3 regions of the Desulfitobacterium dehalogenans ATCC 51507 genome follow, and region 3 is predicted to be linked to each of the others. Evidence: riboswitches for the same ligand, from Rfam matches in the RefSeq annotation. Region 3 holds a riboswitch; each other region holds the start of a gene.

Region 1 (11,206 bases), 660 kb from region 3:
GCACAAACGCAACCAAAGACCTGCCCAGACCAGCGAGGTGATTATCACCACCGGAAGTCAGCAGGGATTGAGCCTATTAGCCCAAACTTTTTTGGATCCGGGAGATACGGTTTTCTTGGAGACGCCTACTTATTTGGGTGCTATTCAAGCTTTCGAGGGATTTCGGGCTAATTTTCAGATGATCCCCTGTGATGAGGAAGGAATCATTCCCAGTGAACTGGAGAAAGCTTTAGCTTTCACCACGCCCAAATTTCTTTACTTAATACCGAATTATCAAAATCCCTCGGGAAGAGTTATGGGGCTGGAGAGAAGAAAAGAGCTTCTCAAAGTGTCCCAAAAATATGATCTGCTTCTTATCGAGGATAATCCTTACGGAGAATTGCGTTATGAAGGAGAGGCAATCCCTCATCTGGCGGAATTGGGGGAAAATGTCATCTATCTTGGGACCTTTTCCAAGGTTTTGGCACCGGGGTTGCGGATAGGTTATGTTCTTGCCGATGAAGATATTATTATGCATCTGGAACAAACCAAAGAAGGCGTGGATCTTCATAGTAATAACTTAACTCAGAGAGCGATCTATGAATATCTGAAAAAGGATCTTTTGCCGGATCATATCCTCAAATTGCGGAAAGTTTATAATGATCGCCGTCAGGCTATGGTGGAGTCCATCCATACTTATCTGGGAGATAGAGTAGAGATGATCGTCCCCTCAGGTGGTTTATTCCTTTGGGCCAAGCTGATTGGCGTGAACAATAGCTTTGACTATGTGGAAGATATGATTCGCCAAAATGTTCTTTATGTTCCCGGAGCTCTCTTCTACGCCGATGGCCGGGTGTCCAATGAAATGCGCCTCAATTACTCCTGCTCGACACCGGAGATTATTGAAGAAGGAATGAAGCGTTTAGCCAGGGGGCTGAATAAATAGGCTTGAAAAAGCTTTACTACCTGTACTAAAACTAAGAGACCGTTGCCCAGTGAACTTCACAGTTCGTTGAGCAACGGCCTCTTTTGTTAATTCGGAACGGATTACGAATTTCGGACAAGTTCTAAGAAATCAGAGGGAATGCCCCCAAAAGAAAGAGCAGTTCGGAGAGTTCAATGCTGGCGCCATAAAGATCCCCGGTTAACCCTCCCAGAAGACGGGACACCTTGCGAGTGAAAAAGAGGATGAATAGGGTGGCTAGAATAAAGCCGGAAATCCCCGGCCAGTGCAGAACCCAATAGGTGAGGAAAAGGAGCAGCAAGCCTTCACCTAAGAATAACCACCGGGTTTTAAGGGAGGCTTCATGAAATCCCTGACCGAAGCCCTGGGCCCGGGCGTAAGGGAAGAAATGAACCCCAATCTGAAAAATCCAGCGGGATAGGATGGGCATGAAAAGAATGAGGTAAGGAACAAAAGGTGAGGGGAGGGCAAGGAGTCCGGCCAGGAGAGTGAATTTGAGCAGCAGGTAAACCATGGCACTTACGGCGCCGAAGGCTCCCACATGGCTGTCCTTCATAATCTCCAGCATGCGTTCAGGTGTCCGTGCTGAAAGCAATCCATCCATGCTGTCCATAAATCCATCAAGATGGATTCCCCCGGTGAGAATGAGTTCCAGGGTAAGGAGTAAAGCGGCCGTAACCAGAGGTGGGTAGTGGGGAAGGAGCAGGATGAGGGCCAGCCAGAGTGTTCCCCCCAGAATTAAGCCCACTAAGGGATAATAATGCTGGCTTTGAGTGAACTCCTCCGTGGTCACATTTTCCGGCTGTGGAAGAGGTATTCGTGTGAGAAAGGTCAGGGCGATCCATAATTTGCGCATGCTAGGAATCCTCGCGCCGCAAGGAATCCAATAAAGCCTGGCCGGTGGCTTTGATCTCCGTCGGATAACCGGCAACGACCGAATAGACCTGTTGGGCACCTTGACCGAGGATCTGGTTGGCCCTGCCGGCCAGATCCCGATACACTCTGGAAAGAGGATTATCGGGAACGATACCGTCTCCCACCTCATTGGTGACCATAATCACCTGAGGGGTAATATCCTGGGCTATATGAGCGATGGTGCGGACCTGTTCCAGAATCTCCTGCTCTATCCTATGGAGGGCTCGGGTATACTCCTGCTCAGGCAAATCATCCTCTGCCGGATAGTTGGCAAGAAGAAGATTGGTCAGCCACAGGGTCACACAGTCCACCAAGAGTACCGCCTTGTCCTGGGCATGTCGTTCCAACACCGATGAGAGGGCAAGGGGCTCTTCCACTAAGTCCCAATGGGAAGGACGCTGGTCTTGATGTTTTTTGACACGCAAAGCCATTTCCTCATCGTAGACTTGTGCTGTGGCAATGTAGATTACGGGCAGACCGGGATGGGCTGCCAGGAGCTCGGCAAAGCGGCTTTTACCGCTGCGGGCCCCGCCGGTTATGAGAACAAAATCCGACATAGTTACCTCCAATGATGCTTAGTTTTTACTGCTGACCCCTGCGGATTCAAAAGTAGCCATCTCATTGAGAATGCGGATGGAGGCATCCAGGAGATGGAAGCCGATAGCGGCCCCTGTTCCTTCTCCCAGTCTGAAATCCAGGTGCATGATGGGTTTCAGATCCAGTTCTTTCAAGGCGGTAATATGGCCAATTTCCACGGAAGAATGAGAAGGAATCAGGAAGAAGCGGGCCGTGGGGCAGAGACGTGTAGCAATGAGTGCGGCTGCCGTGGAGATTACTCCATCTAAAAGGATGGGGACACGGGAAAAGGCTGCTTGAAGAATTGCTCCAGCTAGGGCACCGATCTCTAAACCGCCTATTTTGCTGAGAACATCCATCCCATCCTGGGGATCCGGCTGATTGATTTCGATAGAACGGGCGATAACCTCTTGTTTGCGGATGAGTCCCGCATCATCCAGACCTGTTCCCCGTCCGGTAACCTCTTGGGGGGGCAAGCCCGTAATGAGAGAAATAATGGCTGCACTGGGAGTCGTATTGCCAATCCCTACTTCCCCAGTAGCCAGGACATTTACTCCGGAATCAATAGCCTGGCGGGCGATTTTAGCTCCGGTCAGCAGGGAGAGGAGAGCTTCTTTGCGGCTCATGGCGGGTCCCAGAGCCATGTTATGAGTTCCGTTCATGATGCGGTGAACCATGAGCTCAGGCGGGTCCAGAGGAAAAGCCATTCCCACATCGGTGCAGATCACATCAGCGTTGGCATGGCGAGCCAGGACATTGATCCCTGCACCGCCACTTAAAAAGTTATAGAACATCTGCGGGGTTACTTCTTGAGGGAAGGCACTGACACCTTCGGCCACCACACCATGATCTCCGGCCATGACGAGGATGGCCTTTTTTTCTACTTCCGGCCAAGGTTGCCCTTGAATCCCCCCCAATTGCTTGGCAATTGTCTCCAGGACCCCTAAACTGCCCTGAGGTTTGGTCAGGGAATCCAAGCGTGCTTGTACCGCTTCCATAGCCTGTTCGTCAAGACCGCGTATTCCCTGGATAAGATGGTTCAATGCGGCTTCACATTCCTCAAGGGAAGCAGCACCCAGGTTCTCCTGTTTAAAGAAATCATCCCATAGCTTGTCCTGTTCTAATTCGGTTTTACTCATCTTTATTCCTCTCCTTTGTAAAAAAAATAAAGTCCCGCCACTTAATAAGTGGTCGGGACTTTGCCTTCATCGCCGCTGCTTTCCAAATTCACCCATGGAAAGGCTTTATACATTCCTGGCAGGTCTCCTGGCTTGGATTCAAACGCTTTTTACCCCTTCCCGGCGTTGCCGGTGGTTATGGTTTAAGCTCATCCTACACAGTGGTGGGTCCGCACCGGAATCACACCGGTTTCCCTATTCTCCCCCCCGTGGGGGCACCAAAGAATGGTTTAATTTTTAATTAATTATAGAATACCAAAGAAGGAGAGTTTGTCAAGTAGTTGGCTTGTATTAAAAGAGAGATTCCGGTAAGATCAACCCTTTACTTAAGGAATTGAAGGATTTATGATAGTGTCTAGGAGTTGTACTAGAACACATAAGGATGTGCATTGCGTGAATAGGACAAAAATAACTCGATTATCCCTTCTTTTTGATGGAATGGTTGTGTTCCGTGGCTTAATAGGAGACCCAGTGGCGGCTTCTTGCCAGAGTCTGCTTCAGAAAATTGGGAGCAAAGAATTTGATCTTATGGAAATCTATAAAGACTACCATCATTTCTGCTCCTTAGCTACCCAGGTTCATTGGCCGGATTATCTTTGGGAACGTATTCTCCAGGATGACAATGAGCTCACCAGGCAAGCAGCCCAGGGGGGGAAGAATAGGGTATCGACCGGGCTTCGCCAACTGGCAGGGCGGGAGCTGCTGTATTTACGAGAGATCGCTGAACTGACGGCTGAAGAGATCAAGGATGCGGTTAATGCGCGGTGCGAAGAGCAGGAGATGGAAAACCTGGCTCTCTGGCAAGAAGCTCCTTTGCACCCTAAAACCTGGCCCATATGGATAAGTCTTCAGGAGATGAAGATGGGGGATGCTTATCCTACGGAAACCTATGGGCAAGAAGAAAGTTATGCTGAGGGTTATCTCTGGTCTTGGCAAAGAAGGCTGAAGCAAAGTCTGCTTCAAGGGACGGCAGAAGAAATGGTGGAGGCTCTCCTTTCTTATTATCAAACTATGGGTACAGGATTGTTTGGTCAGTGTATAGCTCTCAAATGGAGGGGCGAGACAGAAAGGCTTGAAGGGGTACGCCCCGATCCCATGCGCATAAACAAATTGATTAATCAAGAACGGGAGCAGGGAATCATCCTTCAAAACACTGAATTTTTCCTGAAAGATCTTCCGGCCAATAATGTGATTCTTTACGGCAACCGTGGGACGGGTAAATCTTCCTTGGTTAAGGCTCTATTGCAGGAATATTGTGATCAAGGACTACGTCTCGTTGAATTATCGAAAACAGATCTACAGGACTACCCTAAGATTATTCGGCTCCTGGCTAAGCAGCCTCTAAAGTTCATCTTGTTTATTGATGACCTTTCCTTTGAAGATACGGAAGGCGATTATAAGAATTTGAAGACCTTATTGGAGGGGGGCTTGGAAGGAAAGCCTCAAAATGTGCTGATTTATGCCACCTCCAATCGGCGTCATTTGATAAGAGAAACCTTTGGCGAACGCCAAGTTGATGAAGTCCACCGACGGGATAATATGGAGGAAAAGCTGTCTTTATCCGACCGCTTCGGCATTACGGTCACCTTCCCCACACCGGACCAGGAAGGATATCTGAAGATTGTCGAGAAATTAGCGGCTCAGGAAGGGCTGGCAATTCCAAGAGAGGATCTGCGGCAGCAGGCTCTGCGCTGGGTTATGAATCATAACGCCCGTTCCGGGAGAACCGCTCGTCAGTTTGTGAATTTTTTACTGGCCAAGCAAGGGATGGCGACTCATCCATAGTTTTTTCAACCGGCTCACAGGCCGGTTTTTTTATGGTGCGGTGTGCGCAAAGCTGCATAGGGGTCTGCCCCCGACACGGCAAAGGAAAGAGATTAATCCCTTCGGAAGATGCATAGTATCAGGCTGAGTGTTCATCCTAATACTAAGCTATCTATAATGGTGAAAGTGTGAAATCCATGAATGTAAAAATCTCAAGCCGCCAATCCTTTTGTACATATTTCATTATTGTCTCACTATCTTTAGGCATGCCCAATCTACTAATAAGAGAGTTGAGGCAGGATTTTTGGCAGGCCATCCTAGTGGCTATGGTTATAGAAGCAATGCTGGGTTTTTTCTTATATAAAATGGGGAGGAATTATATCAATCAGACGATTTTCCAGTACAGTGAGAAAATCCTCGGCAAAACCTTAGGAAAGATAAGCGTTGGAATTTTTAGCATTTACTTTATTAGTGTAGCCATCACTCTTACCCAAGCTCTTATCGACTTCTTTGGTTCGGTGGTGATGCCGGAAACTCCGAAATACGTCTTTGCTTTTTTGCTTTTACTGGTGAGTACATATGCCTGCTGTTCCGGGATTGAGGTGATTATGAGGCTCTCTGAGATTATTGCCCCTTTTGTCCTTGGCTCCTTTCTTTTTGTGACGCTGTTTAATATAGGGAATCTGGAGTTTGATAATTTGAGACCGGTTTTCCGGCACGGAATAGGTGAGATTCTAAGGGGGTCCATGCTTCCTTCTGCTTGGTTCGGAATCTGCATTATTATGGGTGTTTTAATGGCTTATCATAATAATCCTAAAGCCATGTATAAGGTAAAGCTCATGGGAGTCGGACTGGGTATTCTGGCGATCACCACGTCCATGTTCTTTGTCATTATGGTTATTGGCGTAGAAGTCAGTTCCAGGCAATTGTATTCTATCTACAATCTTGCACGCAAAGTCGATGTAGGAAACTTCATCCAAAGGACGGAAGCTTTTCAAATAGTATCGTGGACAGCGGGAGCCTTTTTAACTTTAGCTTTGTTTCACTATGCCGCTGTGGAAGGTTTAAAGCATATTTTTTCAAGCAAATCCCGTATGTTTTTGGGGATCGGCATTGCGGTGGTTATATTTGTCTTTGCTATCTTTATTAATCCTACCAGTATTGATAAAACTGTGTTTTTTAAAAATATCTTTGGAGTCTATGGTTTAACCGTCGAAATATGTGGAGTCTCTCTCCTTTATATAATTTATAGCTTAAAACAAAAATTTAAGGTATTTAAAAAGAGGTCCTCAAATGAGCGATAAGAATTCATCAGACATATCCCCCAACCTTGAAGAGAATCGAAGTCGTTTAGAAGATATCTTCAAAAACTCTGCGGATCTTTCATTTCGTGAATTGTGGTTTGACAAAACGAGCAAAGGTTTTTTGGTGTATCTTGATGGATTAGTGGATCGGCAATACATGAGTGCTTTTGTGATCAGGCCTCTCCTAGATTTTCGAAGCGCTGAGAAGAATTCGGAGCAAGCAGAGGGTTCTGAGCCAATCCTCTCTCTCAAGATTTTACACAGAGATGTCCTAAGTAATAGCTTAATTAATACTGTGAAGACCCTTGATGAAGTGGTGCGGGGGATATTATCCAGTCGAACGGCTCTTTTTTTAGAGGGAGCGGGGGAGGTTTTGCTTCTTGAGACCTTCGGTGCTGAGACCCGTAATGTTCAGCAATCGGAAACTGAGTCCACCATCCGGGGGCCCCGGGAAGGATTTGTGGAAAGAATTGAGGTGAATGCTTCTTTACTCCGACGTAAAATAAAGGACCAGCATTTACGTTTGGAAGCCATGAGCCTTGGACAAAGAACCAATACCACCATCTATGTGGCCTACATCGAAGGTATAGCTAACCCAAAGATTGTGGATGAAGTGAAGAGGCGCCTTCAATCCATTGATATTGACGGAATTCTGGAGAGCGGTTATATTGAACAACTGATTGAAGATGCTCCTCAATCAATTTTTCCTACTGTGGGAACTACAGAAAAACCCGATAAATTGACAGCAAAACTGCTAGAAGGCAGGGTAGGAATCCTGGTGGATGGAACCCCTTTTGTCATCACGGTGCCCTACCTTTTTGTGGAGGCCTTTCAAAATCCTGAAGATTATTATTCCCGGCCCTATTATGCTTCCCTGGTTCGGCTCATCCGCTACCTGGCTTTTTACTTCTCCACCACACTTCCTGCTTTCTATGTAGCTATCCAGACCTATCATCAGGAGATGGTTCCTACCAGCCTATTAATAAGTATGAGTGCCGGTCGCGAAGGAATACCATTTCCGGTGATCATCGAAGCTTTGGGTATGGGTATGGTCTACGAGATTCTTCGGGAGGCAGGCATACGTATGCCCCATACGGTGGGTCAGGCAGTAAGTATCGTAGGAGCCTTGGTCGTCGGGGAGGCAGCGGTACAGGCGGGCTTATTCAGCCAAGTTATGGTGATTCTGGTTGCCCTCACAGTTATTTCAGGGTTTCTTGTTCCGCCTATGACTGGACCAGTGTCCCTGCTGCGGTTATATTTTCTCGTGGCCACATCTTTTTTGGGAATGTTTGGCTGGCTGATGGCCCTGTTAGCCATTGTTATTCATTTGCTGTCCGTACGTTCTTTTGGCATTCCTTATCTTTCTCCTATTGTCCCAACCAATATCGGTGATTTGAAAGATGGCATGATCCGCTCCCCTCTTTGGTCCATGCTATCCCGCCCGTCCTTACTCAGTCCTTACCGGCGTCAAAGTAAAAAGGCTATGAAAAATAGCTTAAAAAAAGTAAAAGGAAGTTAAACAAAGATGATCATTCGATATATGAAGAGATGGGTAATCCTCATAGCCCTATTCCTTTTACTTTTATTGCCGGGGTGCTGGAGCCATCAAGAACTGAATGAGATCGGGGTCGTCAGTGCCATGGGATTGGACCTTAGCGAGCAAGGGAAGTTACGACTGACAGTTGAGGTCATTAATCCCCAGGCCTATACAACCAAAGGTCAACAGAGCAAAACATCCACTAGGATTCTAACCAGCGAAGGTGAGACTTTATTTGAGGTGGCACGAGATTTGATGACTAAATCAGGGGATCGGCTTTTTTACCCTCATAATCAAGTGATCGTGATTGGGGAGGATTTGGCCAGAGCCGGGCTTCTACCTGCTCTGGATTTTTTAGAACGTGACCCTGAAATCCGTTTGTTTACTTGGATTATGTTGACAGAAGGGAAGGCGGAGGAGATAATCAGAGCTCCTTCCAAAGAGTCCCTGGTTTCTGCAATGCACTTAAAACTCCTGGTTGAGGATTATAAATCCACGTCCAAAGGTATACCGAAGAACATTCTGGACTTTACCAACATGATTTACACAGAAGGAATCGAGCCTACCTTAGGGAAAATAAAGTTCTATGAAGAAAAGGGAGAACCAACCTTCCATATGATAGGAGGAGGAGCATTTAAGGAAGACAAGCTGATAGCCTGGCTGGATGCAGAGGAGGCACGAGGATATCTCTGGGTTCATAACGATATCAAAGGAGGGATCATTACAGCCCATACTATGGAAGGGGTTAAAAAGACAAATCGGGCTGAAGGTTCTTCTGGCCTTGAGGGGCGGTTATCCTTCGAGATTATACGAGCAAAGAGTCGAGTAAAACCGGTTCTGGAAGGTGAAAAGTTAAGATTTGTTATCGATATTAATGTTACCTGCAACCTAGGGGAGCGAACCGATAATAATGAAGCCGTAACTAAGGAGAATTTCAAGGAATTAGAGGCGATTCTAAGCCAAGCTGTGATAGGGGAAGTTCAAGTTGTCCTAGAAAAGGCCCAAAAGGAGCTTAATTCTGATATTCTTGGGTTTGGATTAGCGACTCAAAGGAAATATCCAGACTACTGGAATCAACACAAGGATAATTGGGAGAAAATCTTTCCCGATCTGGATGTAGAGATACTTGTTAAAGCTGTGGTTGATGATCCCGGGTCCGTTCGATAAGGATAGACGCTAAGCAAAATGTGGTATACAATGGAGAATAATAGGGTTTTACATGGAGATTCCACGAATTGACGAGGAGGAACACCTGTGTTTGAAAACGATATTCTCGTAGCCGGAGGGGATCCGGGATTTGGAGCCATTAAGCTGGATGCGGGAGATACTAAAGTATTATTCCCAGCAGTCATATGCAAAGGAAATGAACGTATTTTTTCGACCTTGGGTAGTGGCAATGTAAGCCGGGGAACCGATGAAGAAATGCAGATCAGTTCTTTGGATGTCATCGTTACCAATCACTCCACGGGAGTTTCCCGCCATTATTTTATGGGAAGCCTTGCTGAAAGCTTGAATCCCAATGAAGCACACTATTGCTGGGACGAGGATAAATCAACCGATGAAGAAGCCACTGCTTTGCTTGTTGTAGCTTTGGCTATTGCTCAAAAAGAATCTAAGGCTAATATTTATTTAGGAACAGGAGTCCCTGTCAAATACTATGCAGCCCTGAAGGACAAGTACGAGGCTGAGCTTAAGGGATCTTGGTCGGTAGCCTTTCGTTCGGGACCCTTTAAAGGTCAGACCCGTCAGCTGACCATCATCCGTTCCCGGGTCCTTCCGCAAAGTTATGGAGTATTTATTAAAGAGACCCTCAATGAATATGGAATCCCCATCAGCCCTAAGCTTTTCAATGGTTATGTGGTAGTGATCGACCCAGGTTTCAGAACCACGGATGTTGCGACCTTTTATGATGGTGTCATGCTTGATCCCCCTAATTCTTTCAGCATCGAAAAAGGGCTGAAGTGGGCTTATACCGGTGTAGCTGAGAGGTTGAAGGAAATGACCCTTAACCATGCAAACCCCATCGAAACCGACGATAAGGAATTGGACAAAGTATTCCGTGTCAATGAAGGGATGTATCCTTGGAACACTGGTGCTATTAATCTCAATCCCGTGATGCAGGAAATGCTCCAGCAATTGGGAGCAGATATTTCCCGTGAGGTCAAAAAGTCTCTGAAGCCAATGCTTGGGAAGATCCATACGGTTCTTGTGGCAGGGAAAGTAGGAGACATGGTATTTGACCATCTCCAATTTGAAAATAAAGTATTGATTGATAATCCTCAGTTCGGCAATGCCACCGGCTTTAGGATCATGGCTGCCAATTTGGTCAATAATGTTACCAAGAAAGCCAATGCCAACCCATGACCAAGAACCTTTCCTTCACTCTGAATTTTAGTGAAGAGGATGAATCTATATGGGCTTTTCTCCATACCTTTCCTCCGGATCAATGGGAGGATATACTGAAAAAAGCCCTCCATGCTTATCGTGCCGAAGGCACCAACCCGGGTCAGTGGAGTCTTGAGGACTTGTGTGTTGTCCCTCCTGCCAAGGATTCCATGACGGAGAACCATCCTTTAGAGCATCTTTTTCAACTGATTGGAGAAGAGGAAGATGAAGTGGTGTTGGAACTTCTTAGCCGGCCGAAGCTGCAGAGTGTAGAAAGATTGGCAGAGAGGGCTCCTTCCATACCCATACCTAAGGTGGATCAGGAGCCGGTGGCGGCCAAAGAAGATGTTCTGAAATCTGCAAAAGGTCTGGCATTTCTTCTTAATCAGGTCATCGGAGAGGAAGAGGATCCCGAAGTGTTAAGTTTTTTCTCCGCTCAGAGAATCGTAAGAAAGTTTAGCTATCCTTGTTTTTGGATAAGCTATTTAGAAACAATGCCTCTTCGTGGGGAAAGTTGTCACTTGACGGCATATTAAACTATGCTCTATAGTATATATTAAGTAATAATCGACTAGTAAATGGATTAGAGGAGAGAACATCGTGG
Region 2 (11,206 bases), 670 kb from region 3:
AGGACAAAGACGGGAGTCCCCACCAAAGCAGTCAGTACGCCAAGGGGGAGTTCAACTCCCTCCACACCGCGGATAATATTATCAATGATCAGCAGGAAGATTCCCCCGATAAAAAAGGAAGCGGTAACCAATTTGGAGTAGTTGGCACCGGTGAGCATCCGGGCAATATGGGGTACGACCATGGCCACCCAGCCGATAATCCCGCAGATGCTGACCGAACAGACGGTCATCAGGGTGGAGCTACAGACCACCACCAGCTTGACCAGGGGTACATTGACACCCATAGTGGCCGCTTCATCTTCTCCGACAGCCAGAGCATTGATCTGATGACGGAACAGGAAGATGAGGGCCATGGAGAGCAGCATAGCCGGCAGCATGAGGAGAACATCCTGATTGGCCCCTTTGCCCAGTCCCCCCATCAGCCAGAACGTAATGGCCGGCAATTGGTTCTCCGTATCGGCTAAAGTCTTGACAATCGAAAGCAGGGACTGGAATAGACTGGAGACAACAATCCCGCCCAGGATCAGGATCGTAATCGTCTGCTTCTCAAAGACATAAGCGATCACATAAGCGGCCACCACGGCAATCATCCCAAAGGTAAATGCCGGGGTCTGAATCTGCCACCATGATCCATCGTTGATCATGGCCAAGGCCGCCCCGAAACCTGCCCCTGCCGACACTCCCAAAAGGTCCGGAGAGACCATGGGATTTTTAAACAGGGTCTGGTAAGAAGCACCGGAAACGGACAGGGCCCCTCCCACCAGAATACCGAGGGCAATCCTGGGCAGGCGCACCTGGAGGACGACGGTTTCCAGGGTGCTATCCCAATACTGGGGGATCGGCAGGAATTTGGAGAGGATAATATCCAGAACCGTCTGGGGGGGAACGGATACCGCCCGACTAGAAATGAGGCGAAAAAAAGTACCACCGTCAAAGCGACCAGCACCATGATTTTCACTGCGAAATACTCACTGTTTGTGTGCTTCAAGATTGATTCTCCTCTATCACTGAATGAAGTCTCGTTCAAAGATGCTCAGACCCGCAAATCAGCTCCACTTCAACCTCTTCCCCGGCTTGATATTCGGAAATACCGATGGGTGCGATCAAAAGAGCGTCCATTTGCAGCAGAGAATCGGGTAGGTTTCGGTCCCAGCCATGGGAGTTGCTTCATAGCCCCCTTCTTTCCTATCCAAAATCAACCTGAAATAAAATTCATAATCCGGCCGCTTATGAAGGGGCTCAGTTAAACGGACTTTAAGCTTCGGCCGCCGGGGGGCCGTCAGCCCATAATTATGATGGATCAGACCGGATACACACCAGTCCATGGCTAGAAAGGTGGCAAAAGTAGGTCCGGGCATATTGATCACCGGTTTCCCACCGATCATAGCAATACCCACCGGCCTGCCGGGAATAGCCCTGATACCGTGCCGGAAAAGATCGGCCTTTTTCTCAAGGAGAGCGGTATTGAAATCCTCAGCGCCTTTGGAGGATCCGCCATTGATCAAAACTAAATCCGCAACGTTCAATGCCTTATCCAGGGCTTCCGCCAATTCCTCAGGTTTATCCTTGATGATCGGATAACAGGTCACCTCCGCTCACCATTGCCGCAGCAAGGCACTTACCATCAGACTTTTGCTCTCGATGGTTTGACCGCGCTCCGGTTTGATTCCTGCATGGATCAGCTCACTCCCGGTGGGTATATAAATGACTTGAGGCTTTCTGATAACTTCCAGGTGATAAATTCCGCCCAGAGCCAGCATAGTCAGATGCAAAGGGGTCAGCCTGACATGAGCTTCCACAATCGGGTCCCCCTGACGAATCGCTGTCCCTGCCGCTCCTACACAATCCCCTTTTTTAAAGGTAAGACCCTTAGCCAATGCCAGTCGGCCCTCGCTGTCATAGTAAATCTCCTCCACCGGGATGACCGTATCGTACTCATCAGGAAAATCATCCCCGGTATCCGCCTGAACATAGTCAACACCTTTCACCCAGCCTGAAGTATCCGGCAGGCCGTTGCTAAAATCATTGGAGCGGACCGCGATTCCAGGCACCGAATACAGCTCCAAAGCCTCTGCTCGGGTGACAGGTAAATGCTTTTTTTCACTCATATCTGTATCTCCTTTTCGCTTAGCTTTATTTTTCATTTAATCGCTCCAACTTAATATGGTCTTTTCAAATTCCTCGCCGATGAAAAGGGGCATATCCTGCCAATGAAGGAGGCTGGATATCGCCGGATGGGGAAGGCTATAACCCTTAAGCCCGGCTGCGGCAGGAAGGCCGAGAATCAAGGGATCGGCGATCATCCTGGTATAAATGCCGCTTCTGAGAAGCTTAATCAGCTGTTTCTCGCTTTTCAGGAGGAGATCCCCAGGCAATGCCAATTCCGGCTCCAGGCCAAAAAAACTGGCTACGGTAATGCTCTGCCCACAACCGGCTTGCCGGAGAGCGGCCCGAAGGGAATTGGCCACGATCTGATCTCCGATGATCAACAAGGCTCCCGCTTTATCGGCCACCGGCAAATCTCCGCCGGCTTCTGCCACGGCGCCCTTGATAACACGATTTTGCTTATCCGCCGCCGTCTGACGTAAAGCCTCCAATACAACCCGGCTGTGCTTCATCCCCAAAGGAGCTGCAGCTACATAGGGAATACCATAGTTTGTGTAGAGATACCGGGCAGCCGCCCAACCAGACTGGGATACCACCAGATTGACCTCCGCAGAAGCGGCACGCCGAACCTGATCCAGCTCCGTCTGCATCCAAAAACTGCCGTTAATCCGGAAGCCGTTATCTTCCAGAAGACGAATCAGATCCCTACCGTTATCGTTGGCCGAGAAATCCAGCGGAGTCAGGCCCAGAATATTTACATGTTTGGAAGCTGTTGAGATTCCGGAAACGGCGAATCGTTTGAGCAGTTTTAAATGGGCGGCAGAAATTCCCTTGTTGTAATAGGAAAATCCCGTGGTAGCAAAGCCTAGTGCCGCAAAACCACTGCGCGCCTCAATTTCCCGGGCGATCCCGTTCATATCCCTGCCGATGATCGCCGGCACGGGGCTGCCCGGCAATGAATTCCGGCTTGAGCTTCTGCGCCGCTTCAATGGTCTGGCTGATCAGCCGTTCTTCATCCCCGAGCACAGCTTCAATGGTTCTCAGATTCGAGCCAAAGGTACTGCGCGTGCTTTCCGTCCAGCGGGGTTCATCTTAGGTGACATAATTGCGGGTACAGCATGAGGCGTCATCAATGATGATCAAACAGTTCAGTTCAAGAGCGTGGAACAGGCTCCGGAATAATCACTGGAAAAAGGCGGGAGATAGATGGCTAACCGTTCCATGGACGCTCGCTCCCCTCATCTCTGTTCACCTTCAGGTCTCCCCAATCCGCTGCCCTGGCGACAGCTTCTCCCATAAGCTTCATCAGCTTGCGAATACCGTGAAACCCATAAAAGGACTCATCATTAAACACATCCACAAAATACCTGGCCTTCAGCAAAAAGGCTCCATCATAACCGATAGCCATGTACTCCTGGTCCAAACCATAAATAGGAAGGGGGATTGAAATAATAAGGAATGTCCAGCTTTTCCGCCATGCTTTGAGCAGCAACCAAGCCCATGGGCACTAGTACCAGGTTCAGCCGACTGGCCGCCATCTTTTGATATTCCTCAAACGTCCGACAAGCAAAAAGCTCCCGTACTCTCTTAATCCCCCAGTCCGCCAAAAGGTCAAAGAGCTCGCTCTCCTGATCAAGAGAAACATAATTGCCGATTAGATTAATACCTTCGTCCTTTTCCTCGGTGTATTCCAGCAGCTCATACATCTGATTATGCTTGCGCATGCCCTGGGATATTTTTTCATCGGCCGCCACGGGATTGATATGGCAGACTGTGAAATGATGTCCGAGAAAACGGCTTTTGAGCTCTCGCAAAAGTGCTTTTTCATCGGTACCCAGGAAATCATCGATACAATTAAAGTAAAGCACAAAGGCCTTAGGCGCCGGCTCAAGCACCTCCAGAAGCTCTTCCACCGCAGCCGATATTCTCAACATATTGTCCGGAAACCGCATCCTCTTCCCCGATATATAAAAAGGAGAGAAACTCTTTTTCCCCGTTTTGCAGGGCACGTATAGCGTTGCGGCGGCCGCAGGCCGTGGGGCATATATGGAGACTATGGCTCTCCGGAATGCGCAGAATAGTCTTAGGTCTGCTCCGGTTGGGAATATAATTGAGAAGATTATTTTGCACCCCCTTACTCATGACCGCATACCTCAATGAAATGCCGGGCCAAAGTGCGGTAACTTTGAGCGATCTCCGTTTCGGGAAATAACTCCATGACTGTCTTGCCCTGCTCTTCCCCTCTCTGTATCTCAGCCGCCCGGGGGATAACGGAAATGAGCTCACCCTGGGTTTCCGCCGATAGCTGCTGCACCAGCTCCATCTCCTTGTCCACATTGCGCCGGTTCAGAATCAGCCCCCCGTAACGGGCATAATCCCGGTTGCGGAAATTGGCCAAAGCTGCGGCGATATTGGACGCTGCGTACATGGACATCATCTCTCCCGAGGTAATTATAAAAACCACATCCGTATATTCTCCCCGCAAAGGCATGGCGAACCCGCCGCAGACCACATCCCCCAGCACATCGTAAAGCACAATATCCGGTTGGTAGACTTCATATGCCTTCATTTCTGCCAAGGTATCAAAGGCGGTGATAATTCCCCGTCCGGCACAGCCGATACCCGGCATGGGACCGCCGGCTTCCACACAAAGAACTCCGTTATATCCCTCTTGCACAAAGTCCCCCACCTGCAGGTCATCCCGTTTGCTGCGCACCAGCTCCAATACGGTTTGAATGGGCCTCCCTCCGGTCAACATTCTTGTGGAATCCGCCTTGGGATCGCAGCCGATCTGCATCACTTTATAACCCATCTCACTCAAGGCTACCGCCAAATTGGATGTGGTAGTGGATTTGCCAATCCCTCCTTTGCCGTAAATAGCTGCTCTGATCATTTTTTATGCACTCCTTATCCGGTGGAATTTCTCCCGCACATTCCTGCCGTTATTTTGGTTCAAATTTGACAGCAGTCAAATCAGTTGGCGACTACGCTGCCTGATCTGTTCGCCATAGTTTTCTCCTATAAAGAAAAAAGCGGCTTGCCTTTCTAAAAGCAAACCGCCCGATAGCGAAAACAACAAAAGCCAGAGCCGACTCTGTCAAATTTGTCCTTTCTGCTTCCTTTTCATAAGTGAAGGCCAGCTGGTTTCCTAACTGACCCCGTGAGCGGTTTGCTCAGGCTCTTCCGTCATGAGAGATTCTTTTAGACGAATGAGCTCGGAAACTATTCAGTTTTGTCTTTATGCTAATAATCGGACAATCCGAAATTTTAATTCCCGATGTTTCTTCCCACAAACATAAATAACATAAATCAACAGAAAAATAAACATCTTGATTTTATTTTACATTATATCTAGTTATGTTAGGTTATCTTCCGCCCAGTTATGCAGCAGCCTCAAAGCACTACAATCTCAGTAAACATCAATCCTGTCAGCTCGTGTCTTTGATAGGCTTCAACAAATCTTTCAGAGCAATAGATATTAACACCGTAGCCCTTGGCCCTGAACAGATCTATTCCATTGAGAGACTCCCCCCTCAAAAAAAGGCTATCTCTCGATTCAATCCGCTCCTTGCTCTCGGCAAGGTATGTTTCATAGCCGCATTCCGAGCAACTATCGAGCAGAATAATGTTTGATTTTCTATAAAGTTCGGCGCACACATCAACATGAAGTTTGTAATAGGCAGGCGGGACTGTGGGTATTTTATTGACCCGGGTACCATGGCGCCGGAGCTCCTTAAGTTGCATATCAGTTAAATCATTGAAGGATAACACAGGGGCTTTCTCTAGTCTATAGCCCGTAATCTTTTCTCTTTCCAGAACGTCTTTAGCTTTCTCTGAAATATGATTAATATAAAACCAGAGAAAATCAGGATAATTATCATTAGACAAAACAATAGGGGTATCTGTTCCAAAGTCATGCATTACGCTTTTTTTCCATTCTCTCTGGCATTTGGAGCAAAGAATCCATTTTCTTGGCCATTCGGTTACACTTAACCCATAGGCGTATTTTTTCTTGTTTCCTTCATCAATTTCTAAACAATAATATCGCATCTCATCACCTTCAATATATACTTTATGGACATCAACCATTTCTGGTGCTCCCTATAAGTTAAGCTTCTTAAATAATAAAAAAGAGCCGATGAATTCGGCTCCGGCAAACATCATGTAAAAAGGCAAAGATGTAATATCATACTACCCTTAAATTCGCCACACTTGTTCCCTCCCCGAAAACTTGTGCTTCTGGAATAGGGCAGGTATCCTGACTTGAACTCATCCTCATCCCTTGCCTTCCCGGCTTCGACCAGTGGATCCTCTAAGGGACTCGTCCTTCATACAGTAGCGGGGCTGTCCCGGCTTCGCACCGGAGTTCACTATTAATGCCATTAAGCAACCCTATTCCGCATCGTATTTAGCTGTTTTCCTTAACTTTCCCTTATAACCAGATTATAACAAGTACCCCCGTAAGTCAACAGAATATTTTGACATTTCACAGAAGTTCTATCGATTTAAAAATATTTTGCCCACAATAAAAGCATCCCCTATAAATAGGAAAATCCAGCAGCCCAAATTATGCATCGATGCATAATTTGACCTCTTTTCCTTCACTTTCTGTTCGGATTGCTTGGAAACCAGCCTTTTTTCACCCGTTTTTCCTGCTCAAGAATTTCATGGATACTCCAGAGACAGGAGAAGCCTGTCACACTGACGATTGCGGAAAGCATATTATTCGTGATGAATAGAGAAGCGCCGATCAGTACCACCCCTGCGACCAAGAATAAGGGCCAGATCCTTTTTCCGAAATAGTACTCTCCCTTGATAACGATGGGATGAAAGACACCGATTATGATAAAAACCATGATTCCTATGATCACACCCTGAAAACTCATCTAAATCCCCTCCTATGTACCCTAGAAGTTTATTTTAATCCCATAACTCCCTTTTGTCACTAGCCTGTCACTCTGGATCTCCTAATAATAAAACCGAGGCATAGCCCCGGCTTTATACACATACAACGATCCAGCTCTACTTTGCAATTTGTCCTAATACAGAAGCCTCTTTATTTCCTGTTTGAATGGGCTGTCGATCAAAAATAGGCACCAATAAAAACGTAATTAAACAGACAATCCACTCCAGATAAATCACATGAGGGAACACCCTTATGACCGGGATAAATTGCCATAAAATAATTGCCGCAATCCCCACGAGATTCGTATAAAAAGCTGAACTCCTCCGGGCAAGCCCCGGCGCAAAAACAGTAAACAGGAATACAACGGTAAAAGCTGTGGTCAGGCTAAGTCCGATCATAATCGTCTTCAGAATCCCACTGATCGTCAAAGCTAAAGTAAAGGTCAGTACACCTAAAGCGATCACCGAAAACTTTGTCACCCACATTAAATGCTTCTCATCGCTATCCGGACGTAAAAAGCGTTTATAGATATCCTGGGAAAATAAGGTGGCGGAACCTAATAATAAACTTCCTGCTGTAGATACATCCGCAGCCCAAAGAGCGGCAAGGGTGATTCCGGCAAGTATCGGAGGCTGCGACATAATCATTTGGGGCAGCGCCAGGGTTGCACTCATATCCGGATACATTCCCTTGGCAGCAATTCCCATCAAGGCGGCGAGAAAACCTATGGGCAGCATCAAAAGCCCCCCAATGACAAATCCATTCCGTGCTGTCTTCGCATCCTTGGCACTTAAGGAAATCTGTACTGTACCTTGAATGGACATGGTTTGCGTGATCATCACGGCAAACCAGCCGGCAATGACAATCCAGCCCAGACCATCCACCCAATGAAAATACGGGACCTCTTGGGGAAGCTTCACAGCGATCTGTGCAATCCCACCTTGGTTCATGAGAGTGGAAATGGTCGCCACAGCAATTCCCAGATAGATCAAAACTACATTTAAGATATTCGAAATACCGGCGGACCACATTCCTCCGACGAAGGTAATTCCAATAAAAACAATGGCACTTATAATGATTCCCGACTGCAGCGTAAACACGGAAGGGAGCAAGGAGGCCAGGATCGCTCCGCCGGCAAGGTATTGCAGGGATGTTATGACCAGTTGAATGGTAATTTGACTGAGTACACAGATCACCCGGCCTTTAACATCATAGAACTTCTCAAACATCTCGGGAACTGTAGTGATATTCATACTACGGTATTTGGCGGCAGCCAACATTCCCATACAGATCGCCCCTGCACCCCAGGCCACATTATACCAGCCGGCAGCAAGTCCCACATTATAGGCCTGTTCCGCCACACCAATGGTCGAAGCCCCGCCGATGGCTAAACCTGTAATCAATACGGCAATGAGAGGAGTCGTCATCTGACGACCGGCAAGGAGGAATCCTTCCGTTCCCTTGGCGCGTTTAGAGGCATAAACACTAATTCCAAATAACGCAATAATATAAAGAATTACAATCAGCAAAGGTATATTGAACATCTCGCCACCATCCTACTAAAGTTAATTTGAAAGTTAAGATTTAATTTTCTTCAAAGTCCTACTGAACTTCTGTACTTCACTTTTTATACTACAATTAGTTACCCTTTTGGTACAAAGGTATGGTTGCCCCCCCATAGGGCATTAAAATTACATCTTGTTTTTCCTGATCAATTTGAGCCAATTGTATGGCCTCTTGAAATGAATTGACCCCGATTACTCCCATGGGTTTGACCAACTTCGGCTCAATCTCCGAGTAGAGAATGACTTTTGCCTTACGGGCTGATTCCACTGCGGCATAGAAGATATATCCAGGAATGGTAAAGTTCTTGCGCAGCTCTGGATCAAGGACTTTTTCCTTAAGGGGCTCATTCCATCCGAAAAACTCATCTGCGCCGGCCCCTTCCCGGCACTCAGCCAGAATAAGAATCGTACCGCCGGGCTTGACGGCAAGAGCCGCATTAAATAAGGTTTTGGTACTCTGATAGAGAGAAATATCTTTAGGGAAACCCCCACAGCTGGCAATGACGAGATCAGCCTTCTTCTCAATCGGTACTCCATAATTCTCATCAGCCCATGTACAGCCTTCTTCCCAAGCTTTTAGCCAGTGTCCGGCCACAAATTTAGCAATCCGGCCATCCGTATGGATAATGGTATTAATGAGGAATTCAGGATTGACAAAGCGTGTCGCATCGACCATATCTTCATGCAAAGGGTTATCGATAAGTGCTCCTACCCCGATCAATGGATTGGACTGCTCTGCATTGGGATCCAAGGAATGCAAATGGTTTTGAGCAATGGTCTTCCGGCTTGCTACCCCTGGAAGAATGGACTTGCGCCCACCGCCGAAGCCGGCCATCAGGTGATGAACAATTCCTCCGGTGAGAATCACCTTCCGGTCCACAACGAAGCGGTTGACAACCACTTCCGTGCCCCGAGGAGTTGTTCCCACATGTACCATTTCGGAATGGTCGCAGTCATGATCCACCACCTCAATTCGTGAATACACCTCCTCTCCGACAATCTTCTTTTTCTCCTCAGGAGTTTGTCCCCGGTGAGTTCCGGTAGCCGTTAGGATAAGGATATCCTTATCCGGAATGCCTAAGGTATTCAATCGATTCACAACCGTGGGCAGATATTCATGAAGCTTTACCAGACGTGTGATATCACTGACGACAATCGTAACCTGATCCCCTGCCTTAAACAAGGTATTGAAAGACGGAGAGGCGATGGGAGTATCGAGAACCCTCTCGATTTCCTTCACCACATCCTCTAAAGGCTGAATATCTTTGGCCTGGAGCTCCTGGATGACATTCTGCGGATTGAGTAGAAACTCCTGATACCCTTCACCGTATTTAAACCGATATTCCTTTTTCATAAGTTTCCCTCCCTATGCACCATATACTGATTCAAATAAGCCGCGATAAGGGAAAGGCCCCATATCTCGGTGAGATATGGGAACCTTCCCTCTTTTCCTATGAGCGGATAGTATCAAGAGTTTTCTTAATCTCTTCGAGGAAACTTTTTGTGTTTACAGTTTTTATATTGGGCAACTCAGAGATCAGTGCCAGATCTTTGGTCATAATTCCAGCTTCTATGGTCTTTAAGGAGGCTTCCTCTAATTGTCTGGCAAAATCAACCAAATCCTTCAAATCATCCAACTCTCCACGCTTTTTAAGGGCGCCCGTCCAGGCAAAAATAGTGGCGATGGGATTCGTTGATGTCTCTTCCCCTTGGAGATGCTTGTAATAGTGACGAGTGACGGTACCATGGGCCGCTTCATATTCGAAATATCCCTCCGGGGAAACCAGGACGGAGGTCATCATGGCCAGACTTCCAAAGGCCGTGGCCACCATGTCCGACATCACATCCCCATCATAATTCTTACAAGCCCAGATGTACCCGCCTTCTGAGCGGATGACTCGGGCGACGGCATCGTCAATGAGGGTGTAGAAATATTCCAATTGAGCCTCGTCAAAGCGTTCCTTATATTCCTTGTCATAGATTTCCTGGAAGATATCCTTAAAGGTATGATCGTATTGCTTGGAGATGGTGTCTTTGGTAGAAAACCAAAGATCCTGATTGACATCCAGTGCGTAATTAAAACAAGCCCGGGCAAAACTCTCAATGGAATGATCAAGGTTATGCATTCCCATCAGGATTCCCTTACCTTCAAAGTCATAGATGGTCTGACGCGATTCTTCCCCATGTTCACCTGAGAAAACAAGCTCAGCCTTGCCTGGACCACCTACCCGATACTCCACATTTCTATAGATATCTCCATAGGCATGACGAGCGATGGTAATGGGTTTCTTCCAAGTGGTGACTAAGGGCTTGATGCCTTCCACAAGAACGGGAGCACGAAAGACCGTTCCATCGAGAAGGGCCCGGATGGTTCCGTTGGGACTCTTCCACATTTGCTTTAGATTGTATTCTTCCACCCGCTGTGCATTGGGTGTAATCGTAGCACATTTAACCGCTACCCCATATTTCTTGGTGGCCAAAGCTGCATCAATGGTGATCTGGTCATCGGTTTCGTCCCGTTTCTGCAGTCCCAGATCATAATACTCAGTCTTCAATTCAATGTAGGGATGAAGCAGGATTTCCTTGATATAGTCCCAGATAATCCGGGTCATTTCATCTCCGTCCATCT
Region 3 (8,670 bases):
TCTCCTGTTAAAAACAAAGGGTGGCTTTCAGCAGATTGATCACCTTCTGATATCTCCTTATGGAATCTTTCTCTTGGAGGTCAATAATTTGTCGGGGCTGATTGTAGGGGAAGAAGAGGACCCCAAGTGGTATCAGTCGATTACCTGGAGGGTGAAACCTTTCCCTAATCCTATTCTGGAGAATCAGGTCCGAATTAAAGTGCTGCAAGAGTTGGCGGGGCTTGATGAAACAATCCCGGTCTTTTCTTATGTGACCTTTAACCGGCGTTGTAACCTGAAGGTTTTTTCAAGTGTGGTCTTTTATGATATTGATCTTCTGGCCTCAATCATTAAACTGACCCAGAATCAGCCTGTCGTACTCTGTGATGAGGAAATTCTGCAGATTATAGAGAGGATTGAAAAAATCAATGTGACGGAGCTGGGGATTCGCAATGAGTATGCTGCACGCCAGCGTAGAGAAAGAATGCAGCATAGACCGAAGTATGGGGATATTCGTTGCAGTATTTGCCAAAAGGCTGTAAACGAACGAATGGCCCGATATTGTCTGAATCGTCCTGAGAAATTTGCTTGGAAAATCTATTGCGAAAAACACCAAAGGGAAATGACCAGGGTAGTAAGACGGGAATACACTCAACGTGAAGAATATGAGGAGATCGGAAATGGTAAGGGGAGAGAAAGACATGATACATACGTTAAGACTGGAGACCCAAAAAAGGAATCAATGGATTGATATTACTTTTTTAATAGAAGGATTTTTGCAGAACTCCCAGATTAAGGATGGCGCAGCGATTATCTATTGTCCTCATACTACGGCGGGAATCACGATTAATGAGAATGCGGATCCCGATGTTTCCCGGGATATGCTGAGGCGCCTGGATGAGATCTGCCCTTGGGATATAGCCCAGGATAAGCACGGGGAAGGGAATTCGGCAGCCCATTTGAAAGCCAGCCTGATGGGAAGCTCTCAGACTGTCATAATCAAAGAGGGAAGATTGCTTTTAGGCCGTTGGCAAGGGGTTTATTTTTGTGAATTCGATGGACCTCGCTCCAGAGAGTGTTTTGTAAAGATATTGGCTTAAAAAATAATTGTAGGGCAAAGGCAAGTACCCATTTTGGAAGTAAGTACTTGAAAGGGAAACATGAGTGAACTTATAGTTGAAAAGCACGAAGAAAAGACTCAAAATATCAGGACAAAAGCCGTCAGAGGGACGATATTTACCCTTATTGGCGGGATCAGTTGGGGATTTTCCGGTGCCTGCGGACAATACCTTTTTTCCGTGAAGGGGATCGACCCTCATTGGGTTACAGTGGTACGGATGTTTATAGCGGGGCTGATTTTATTTTCTTTGGTTTTATTTAAACATAGAAAGCAAATGATAGGTTTGTTCAGCAATACAAAGGATCGCTGGACACTTATCGCCTTTAGCTTATTTGGGCTTATCTCTTGTCAATACACCTATTTATTGGCCATATCGTATACCAATGCGGGAACAGCGACTGTGCTGCAGTATTTAGGGCCGTTATTAATTATGATTTTCGTTTGCGGAATAGATAGGCGCTTACCGACGAAGACAGAAGGCATTGCTATTGTTTTAGCTGTAACCGGTACCTTTTTATTGGCTACCCATGGGAATCTCAGCAACCTTGTCATATCTACCCAAGGGCTTTTCTGGGGACTGATGTCCGCTTTAGGATTGATGCTTTATACGATCATTCCGGGGAGGATTATTGGCAGATGGGGGAGCATCGTCGTTACAGGCTGTGGAATGTTAATCGGTGGGACAATCCTGCTTATATTTATTCGACCTTGGCAGATTCCCGTTTCCCTGGATTGGCAGGTGTTCTGGGGGATGTTGGCTATTATCGTGATCGGGACGGTTGTGTCTTTTACTTTGTATTTACAGGGGGTCAGTGATATTGGGCCTGTAAAGGCTAGTATGATCGCCAGTGTAGAACCTGTGTCAGCTGCTTTGTTCTCCGCTTTTTGGTTGAACACGGCTTTTGTCTGGCTCGATATTATAGGGTTTGCCTTAATTATTACCACAGTGATTCTTTTGACAAGGAAGGGAAGCTGAGAATAGATTGGATTAATGGACTTGTATTTTTTCTGTTAAAGAGCGGTACAATTAACTAAAAACAGGAATATATAGCCAGATATTGTTTCGAATTAACCGAATGTTTTCCCTAAAATATGTTAATTCTACTTAATAGAAAAAAGTATTTGACAAGTAAAGCTAGTCCATGTATTATAGTTATTGCGCTAGCGGCCCATTGGTCAAGCGGCCTAAGACACCGCCCTTTCACGGCGGTAACACGGGTTCGAATCCCGTATGGGTCACCAAAATTCGGGCGATTAGCTCAGCTGGGAGAGCGCCTGCCTTACAAGCAGGATGTCGGCAGTTCGATCCTGTCATCGCCCACCAAAATCCGGCCCCGTGGTGTAGTGGTTAACATGCCTGCCTGTCACGCAGGAGATCGTCGGTTCAAGTCCGATCGGGGTCGCCATTTTAATTTTATAAGCGGGAAACACAATGTGGGTAGATGGCCGAGTGGTTAAAGGCGGCAGACTGTAAATCTGTTCCGAAAGGTACGGTGGTTCGAATCCATCTCTACCCACCACTAAACATCGCGGAGTGGAGCAGCGGTAGCTCGTCGGGCTCATAACCCGAAGGTCGTCGGTTCAAATCCGGCCTCCGCAACCAAGGTTTTAAGTCAACAGCAGTTGATTTAAAAATAGATAGGATAGGGATGTCGCCAAGCGGTAAGGCACCAGACTTTGACTCTGGCATTCGTAGGTTCGAATCCTGCCATCCCTGCCATTTTATGAGCCATTAGCTCAGTCGGTAGAGCACCTGACTTTTAATCAGGGTGTCCCGCGTTCGAGTCGCGGATGGCTCACCATTTTATCATTCAACGACATGCGGGTGTAACTCAGTGGTAGAGTGTCACCTTGCCAAGGTGAAAGTCGCGAGTTCGAATCTCGTCACCCGCTCCAAAGACATGCGCTCGTAGCTCAGCTGGATAGAGCGTCTGACTACGAATCAGAAGGCCAGGGGTTCGAATCCCTTCGAGCGCACCATTTCAATTTTAGATAATCCTCAATGCCGTTATAGCTCAGTTGGTAGAGCGCATCCTTGGTAAGGATGAGGTCACCGGTTCAAATCCGGTTAACGGCTCCACAAACAATGCGGGAGTGGCGGAACTGGCAGACGCGCACGTTTGAGGGGCGTGTGGGTAACACCGTATGGGTTCAAGTCCCATCTTCCGCACCAAAAAGTAGTCTTTCGGAGAAGTACTCAAGTGGCTGAAGAGGACGGTTTGCTAAACCGTTAGAGTGGGTAACTGCTGCGAGGGTTCGAATCCCTCCTTCTCCGCCAGTCATAACACTATTCCTCGATAGCTCAATGGTGGAGCAACCGGCTGTTAACCGGTAGGTTGCAGGTTCGAGTCCTGCTCGGGGAGCCATGGCAGGGTAGCCAAGTGGTCTAAGGCAAGTGGTTCATACCCGCTCATTCGAGAGTTCAAATCTCTCCCCTGCTACCACACCTGCGGGTGTAGCTCAATGGTAGAGCGCTAGCCTTCCAAGCTAGTTACGTGAGTTCGATTCTCATCACCCGCTCCATAGGCAAGATTTAACCGTACTGATGTCAGTACGGTTTTTTTCACGATCAGACTTTCATGCTGAAAAGCAAGCATTTCCTCGGTAGAAAATGCTACTTAATTAAAAACTTAAGGTGCTGTTAAAATAAATTAAATAATTGTAGGTGAATTTTAGATAATAAGCAGACCAAAATAGTCAGTTAAGAGTGTATAGAATGGCGTATAAAAGCAGTATATATGGGTGATATAAGATTAAACTACTTTTTTAAATAAACGTGTTGACATTTATGCTCGATTCGGATATACTAACAAATGTTCCGCTAAAACGGCCCATTGGTCAAGCGGCCTAAGACACCGCCCTTTCACGGCGGTAACACGGGTTCGAATCCCGTATGGGTCACCAAAATTCGGGCGATTAGCTCAGCTGGGAGAGCGCCTGCCTTACAAGCAGGATGTCGGCAGTTCGATCCTGTCATCGCCCACCAAAATCCGGCCCCGTGGTGTAGTGGTTAACATGCCTGCCTGTCACGCAGGAGATCGTCGGTTCAAGTCCGATCGGGGTCGCCATTTTAATTTTATAAGCGGGAAACACAATGTGGGTAGATGGCCGAGTGGTTAAAGGCGGCAGACTGTAAATCTGTTCCGAAAGGTACGGTGGTTCGAATCCATCTCTACCCACCACTAAACATCGCGGAGTGGAGCAGCGGTAGCTCGTCGGGCTCATAACCCGAAGGTCGTCGGTTCAAATCCGGCCTCCGCAACCAAGGTTTTAAGTCAACAGCAGTTGATTTAAAAATAGATAGGATAGGGATGTCGCCAAGCGGTAAGGCACCAGACTTTGACTCTGGCATTCGTAGGTTCGAATCCTGCCATCCCTGCCATTTTATGAGCCATTAGCTCAGTCGGTAGAGCACCTGACTTTTAATCAGGGTGTCCCGCGTTCGAGTCGCGGATGGCTCACCATTTTATCATTCAACGACATGCGGGTGTAACTCAGTGGTAGAGTGTCACCTTGCCAAGGTGAAAGTCGCGAGTTCGAATCTCGTCACCCGCTCCAAAGACATGCGCTCGTAGCTCAGCTGGATAGAGCGTCTGACTACGAATCAGAAGGCCAGGGGTTCGAATCCCTTCGAGCGCACCATTTCAATTTTAGATAATCCTCAATGCCGTTATAGCTCAGTTGGTAGAGCGCATCCTTGGTAAGGATGAGGTCACCGGTTCAAATCCGGTTAACGGCTCCACAAACAATGCGGGAGTGGCGGAACTGGCAGACGCGCACGTTTGAGGGGCGTGTGGGTAACACCGTATGGGTTCAAGTCCCATCTTCCGCACCAAAAAGTAGTCTTTCGGAGAAGTACTCAAGTGGCTGAAGAGGACGGTTTGCTAAACCGTTAGAGTGGGTAACTGCTGCGAGGGTTCGAATCCCTCCTTCTCCGCCAGTCATAACACTATTCCTCGATAGCTCAATGGTGGAGCAACCGGCTGTTAACCGGTAGGTTGCAGGTTCGAGTCCTGCTCGGGGAGCCATGGCAGGGTAGCCAAGTGGTCTAAGGCAAGTGGTTCATACCCGCTCATTCGAGAGTTCAAATCTCTCCCCTGCTACCACACCTGCGGGTGTAGCTCAATGGTAGAGCGCTAGCCTTCCAAGCTAGTTACGTGAGTTCGATTCTCATCACCCGCTCCATAGGCAAGATTTAACCGTACTGATGTCAGTACGGTTTTTTGTTGTTATAGGCTTGAGCCTATTGAGCGAAAGCGGTAGGCCTATCTTCCGGGGCGTGTTTCAACCAGGACGCATTCATGGGTGATTAACTTGATATGGTTTTCGCGCCCCTTTGATAAAGCTTCATCACTCTCGGCGCCAGGCTGCATCCAGATTCTTTTGATACCTAACTGGGCACATTGGTCGACAATTTGTTCCGATATATGGGGAGGAACGATGAGGCTGACCACATCAGGAAGAACGGGTAAGGCATTTAATGAGGGGAAGCAAGGTTCGCCGTCTATCTCTGAGAGTTTTGGATTAATAGGATAGACTGTATAACCGGATTGTTTGAGCCTATGGTATACTTTAGTGCCAAATTTAGCCGGATCCTTAGAGACTCCAACAACTGCCCAGGTCTTCTGTTCTAAGAACTCTTCAATGTACTTTCGCATTTTTTTCTCTCCTTAACTTTCTTTTATATTATCGATAAGAATTAATATCACCATTTAGCTCTTTTTAAATCGTTTGATCAGCGAAATCTGGTCTTCCATTAGATGATAAATCGAAAAAATCAGAGAGATGAACTAATTAATATTAGTTTTCTCCATAATTAATATACAATTTACTTAGAAAAGTTGCTATAATGTTCTTGAAATTAAATATAGAGAGTTGAGTTGATTTTTCGTAAGAAAAGTCATAAGGGAAGTCAGTTAAGCTGACGCGGTGCCCGCCACTGTAAGAGGGAGTTGACTCACAATGATGTCACTGGATTATTATCTGGGAAGACGTGGGTTAATGATGAACTTGAGCCAGGAAACCTGCTTACTCTCTAAATTCAAGGAACCTACGGGATGTTGGGGAGGTGGATATCAGTGTTCAAGATATTCTTATCTGATACAGGATAGCAAACCCTTCTGCAAAGAAGGGTTTTTTGCATATCAGATAAGTATCAGATGTATATAGGCTTAAGGTGTACATGGCACCTGCATTGAGGTTATTTCACAAAGAATTTGTCCTATCAAAAGTGAAGGAGTGGGGAGTATGTCCAAACGAATACAGCTCTTTGTTGGTTTAGTCCTAATGATGTTTTTAATTCCCTATAAAGCATCGGCTATGCATATTATGGAGGGTTTTTTACAGCCGGGTTGGGCGATTTCCTGGGGAGCTTTAACCATACCCTTTGTCGTGTTAGGTATCTTTTCGATCAAGAAAACGATCTCCCTTAATCCACGGCTGAAAATTCTTTTAGCCATGGCAGGAGCTTTTGTTTTTGTTCTGTCTGCTCTTAAATTGCCCTCGGTTACCGGGAGCTGCTCGCACCCAACAGGGGTAGGTTTTGGTGCGATCCTTTTTGGACCGACGGCTATGGCGGTTATTGGAGTTATTGTTCTTTTGTTTCAGGCATTGCTCCTGGCCCATGGTGGATTGACTACCTTAGGAGCCAATACTTTTTCCATGGCAGTGGTCGGTCCTTTTGTCGCTTATGGTGTTTATAAACTTGTACAAAAATTCAAAGGCCCCCAATGGTTAGGTGTGTTTCTGGCTGCTTCCTTAGGTGATTTATCCACCTATGTAACCACATCGATTCAACTGGCCCTGGCCTTCCCTTCAGAAGTCGGAGGAATTGCTGCTTCTCTTACTAAATTTATGAGCATCTTTGCTGTAACGCAAATCCCGCTGGCTATTAGTGAAGGGATACTGACTGTAATCATCTTCAATGCACTGGCCAGCTACGGAAAAAGTGAGCTGCAAGATCTTAAGCTGTTGACAAAGGAGGCGTAAAGATGGCGAATTCAGGTGTAGAACAAACAAAGCGATCGACTTTAAAGATTAATCTGTTGTTATTACTGCTCGTGGTTGCCATAACTGTGGCTCCGTTAATTCTTATCAAGGACGCTGAATTTGGCGGGGCAGATGGCTTGGCGGAGGAAGAAATCATGACTATTCAGGAGGATTATGAGCCTTGGTTTTCCCCCTTCTTTGAGCCTGCCAGTGGGGAAATTGAGAGTCTGCTCTTTGCCCTTCAAGCAGGCTTAGGAGCAGGGGTCATCGGGTTCGGCTTAGGTTATTATAAAGGACGGAATAAGACTGTGTGAACGACTTGAGCCATATGGAGCGGGAATCCAGAAAACTACTTAGTGCTCACCGAAAGGGTGGGAGGAGGCTTCAAATAATATGCTGAATACGGATACCTATGCTTATGCCTCTCGGCTTAAAGCGATTGACCCTATGCAAAAGTTCATTTTTGCCTTCTTAACTCTGGGGGTATGTCTATGGGCCGATCAAATGGTTGTCTCCATAGCTGTGATTGTACTTATGAGTGGAGCTACTATTTTTTTCGGAGGCGCCCCCTTCTCCGTATGGCTCAAATTGATGATCGTTCCTATGTCATTTTTAGTTATCGGTATTATTACGATCGCCATTAATATTTCTCGTGATGTTCATAGCTTTTTATGGGCTTATTCCATAGCAGGGTATTGGGTAGGAATTTCAGAAAGCGGGATACGTGAAGGTATTAATCTTTTTTTCCGGGTACTCGGCTCCGTATCCTGCCTCTATTTTTTATCTCTAAGCACTCCCATGGTGGATTTGTTGTCCGTATTGAGGAGGCTCAGACTGCCCAAGCTTATGGTGGAGATGATGGGACTTATTTATCGTTTTATCTTCGTGCTTTTAGAGACTGCTGCGACCATGCTGATTGCTCAAAATTCTCGGCTGGGCTATATCAATCTTAGAACCGGGTATCGCTCTATGGGGAGTATGGTGTCTGTCTTGTTTATTCGTGCTTATAAACGTTCTAATGAGTTATATACCTCTTTAGAAGCCCGGGGATATGATGGAGAGATCAAGGTCCTGGAAGAAACCTATGAGAATAATAAAAAGTTAGTGTTTCTGGCCGCGCTGATTAACGGAGTATTGATTTTCTTGGCATTATTTTTGAAATGAAATAGACCATCTTAAAGACTTGAGGAAAGAATATGAATGAGAGTATAATGCAGGACAACATAATACAGCTTAAGGATTTGCACTACCACTATCCTGACGGGACCCATGCTCTTAAGGGTATCACTATAACGATTCCCAAGGGTCAGGTTACTGCACTATTAGGAGGAAATGGAGCAGGTAAATCCACGCTGTTTCAACATTTAAACGGAATTTTGAAGCCCTCTTCTGGAGAAGTGTTTTTTGATGGACAGCCCGTTGATTACTCGCGCAAGGGACTCTTGAACCTTAGGCAAGCTGTTGGAATGGTGTTTCAAGATCCGGACAACCAGCTTTTTTCGGCAAGTGTCTATCAGGATGTTTCCTATGGAGTGCTTAATCTTCAATTGCCTAAGGACGAAGCACAGAGAAGGGTAGAGCAT

Evidence for each region. A riboswitch is a leader RNA that binds a small molecule or an ion and turns the genes downstream of it on or off. The one in region 3 is predicted to bind cobalamin.
Region 1: it holds a riboswitch for cobalamin, as region 3 does, so the genes downstream of both, cobT (nicotinate-nucleotide--dimethylbenzimidazole phosphoribosyltransferase) here and DESDE_RS10270 (energy-coupling factor ABC transporter permease) in region 3, are expected to answer to the same signal.
Region 2: it holds a riboswitch for cobalamin, as region 3 does, so the genes downstream of both, DESDE_RS06970 (double-CXXCG motif protein) here and DESDE_RS10270 (energy-coupling factor ABC transporter permease) in region 3, are expected to answer to the same signal.

What each region holds. Positions count from the first base shown of each region.
Region 1 is NC_018017.1:2,761,584-2,772,789, reverse strand. It holds gene DESDE_RS13365 (aminotransferase-like domain-containing protein) at 1-925, shown strand, start outside; gene cobS (adenosylcobinamide-GDP ribazoletransferase) at 1,047-1,799, opposite strand; gene cobU (bifunctional adenosylcobinamide kinase/adenosylcobinamide-phosphate guanylyltransferase) at 1,801-2,415, opposite strand; gene cobT (nicotinate-nucleotide--dimethylbenzimidazole phosphoribosyltransferase) at 2,434-3,573, opposite strand; cobalamin riboswitch at 3,674-3,851, opposite strand; gene DESDE_RS13345 (ATP-binding protein) at 4,006-5,397, shown strand; gene DESDE_RS13340 (GerAB/ArcD/ProY family transporter) at 5,574-6,680, shown strand; gene DESDE_RS13335 (spore germination protein) at 6,670-8,199, shown strand; gene DESDE_RS13330 (Ger(x)C family spore germination protein) at 8,206-9,384, shown strand; gene DESDE_RS13325 (ParM/StbA family protein) at 9,472-10,581, shown strand; gene DESDE_RS13320 (hypothetical protein) at 10,578-11,138, shown strand; gene DESDE_RS13315 (hypothetical protein) at 11,203-11,206, shown strand, end outside.
Region 2 is NC_018017.1:1,433,862-1,445,067, reverse strand. It holds gene DESDE_RS06995 (FecCD family ABC transporter permease) at 1-860, opposite strand, end outside; gene DESDE_RS22470 (molybdopterin-binding protein) at 1,104-1,589, opposite strand; gene DESDE_RS22465 (molybdopterin-binding domain-containing protein) at 1,596-2,108, opposite strand; gene DESDE_RS06985 (nitrogenase component 1) at 2,145-3,095, opposite strand; gene DESDE_RS22460 (hypothetical protein) at 3,317-3,514, opposite strand; gene DESDE_RS22455 (nitrogenase component 1) at 3,498-4,040, opposite strand; gene DESDE_RS22450 (hypothetical protein) at 3,994-4,248, opposite strand; gene DESDE_RS06975 (nucleotide-binding protein) at 4,241-4,999, opposite strand; molybdenum cofactor riboswitch at 5,207-5,339, opposite strand; gene DESDE_RS06970 (double-CXXCG motif protein) at 5,500-6,195, opposite strand; cobalamin riboswitch at 6,338-6,516, opposite strand; gene DESDE_RS06965 (DUF4491 family protein) at 6,708-6,992, opposite strand; gene DESDE_RS06960 (sodium:solute symporter family protein) at 7,129-8,556, opposite strand; gene larAH10 (NPN-dependent 2-hydroxyacid racemase, LarAH10 family) at 8,651-9,931, opposite strand; gene DESDE_RS06950 (NADP-dependent isocitrate dehydrogenase) at 10,029-11,206, opposite strand, start outside.
Region 3 is NC_018017.1:2,104,229-2,112,898, forward strand. It holds gene DESDE_RS10100 (nuclease-related domain-containing protein) at 1-730, shown strand, start outside; gene DESDE_RS10105 (secondary thiamine-phosphate synthase enzyme YjbQ) at 681-1,079, shown strand; gene DESDE_RS10110 (DMT family transporter) at 1,140-2,075, shown strand; tRNA gene DESDE_RS10115 (tRNA-Glu) at 2,266-2,341, shown strand; tRNA gene DESDE_RS10120 (tRNA-Val) at 2,348-2,423, shown strand; tRNA gene DESDE_RS10125 (tRNA-Asp) at 2,430-2,505, shown strand; tRNA gene DESDE_RS10130 (tRNA-Tyr) at 2,536-2,619, shown strand; tRNA gene DESDE_RS10135 (tRNA-Met) at 2,628-2,702, shown strand; tRNA gene DESDE_RS10140 (tRNA-Gln) at 2,745-2,819, shown strand; tRNA gene DESDE_RS10145 (tRNA-Lys) at 2,826-2,901, shown strand; tRNA gene DESDE_RS10150 (tRNA-Gly) at 2,921-2,995, shown strand; tRNA gene DESDE_RS10155 (tRNA-Arg) at 3,003-3,079, shown strand; tRNA gene DESDE_RS10160 (tRNA-Thr) at 3,104-3,179, shown strand; tRNA gene DESDE_RS10165 (tRNA-Leu) at 3,188-3,272, shown strand; tRNA gene DESDE_RS10170 (tRNA-Ser) at 3,287-3,377, shown strand; tRNA gene DESDE_RS10175 (tRNA-Asn) at 3,391-3,465, shown strand; tRNA gene DESDE_RS10180 (tRNA-Ile) at 3,467-3,543, shown strand; tRNA gene DESDE_RS10185 (tRNA-Gly) at 3,549-3,622, shown strand; tRNA gene DESDE_RS10190 (tRNA-Glu) at 3,928-4,003, shown strand; tRNA gene DESDE_RS10195 (tRNA-Val) at 4,010-4,085, shown strand; tRNA gene DESDE_RS10200 (tRNA-Asp) at 4,092-4,167, shown strand; tRNA gene DESDE_RS10205 (tRNA-Tyr) at 4,198-4,281, shown strand; tRNA gene DESDE_RS10210 (tRNA-Met) at 4,290-4,364, shown strand; tRNA gene DESDE_RS10215 (tRNA-Gln) at 4,407-4,481, shown strand; tRNA gene DESDE_RS10220 (tRNA-Lys) at 4,488-4,563, shown strand; tRNA gene DESDE_RS10225 (tRNA-Gly) at 4,583-4,657, shown strand; tRNA gene DESDE_RS10230 (tRNA-Arg) at 4,665-4,741, shown strand; tRNA gene DESDE_RS10235 (tRNA-Thr) at 4,766-4,841, shown strand; tRNA gene DESDE_RS10240 (tRNA-Leu) at 4,850-4,934, shown strand; tRNA gene DESDE_RS10245 (tRNA-Ser) at 4,949-5,039, shown strand; tRNA gene DESDE_RS10250 (tRNA-Asn) at 5,053-5,127, shown strand; tRNA gene DESDE_RS10255 (tRNA-Ile) at 5,129-5,205, shown strand; tRNA gene DESDE_RS10260 (tRNA-Gly) at 5,211-5,284, shown strand; gene DESDE_RS10265 (CoA-binding protein) at 5,365-5,757, opposite strand; cobalamin riboswitch at 5,960-6,144, shown strand; gene DESDE_RS10270 (energy-coupling factor ABC transporter permease) at 6,347-7,087, shown strand; gene DESDE_RS10275 (energy-coupling factor ABC transporter substrate-binding protein) at 7,090-7,401, shown strand; gene cbiQ (cobalt ECF transporter T component CbiQ) at 7,481-8,251, shown strand; gene DESDE_RS10285 (ATP-binding cassette domain-containing protein) at 8,299-8,670, shown strand, end outside.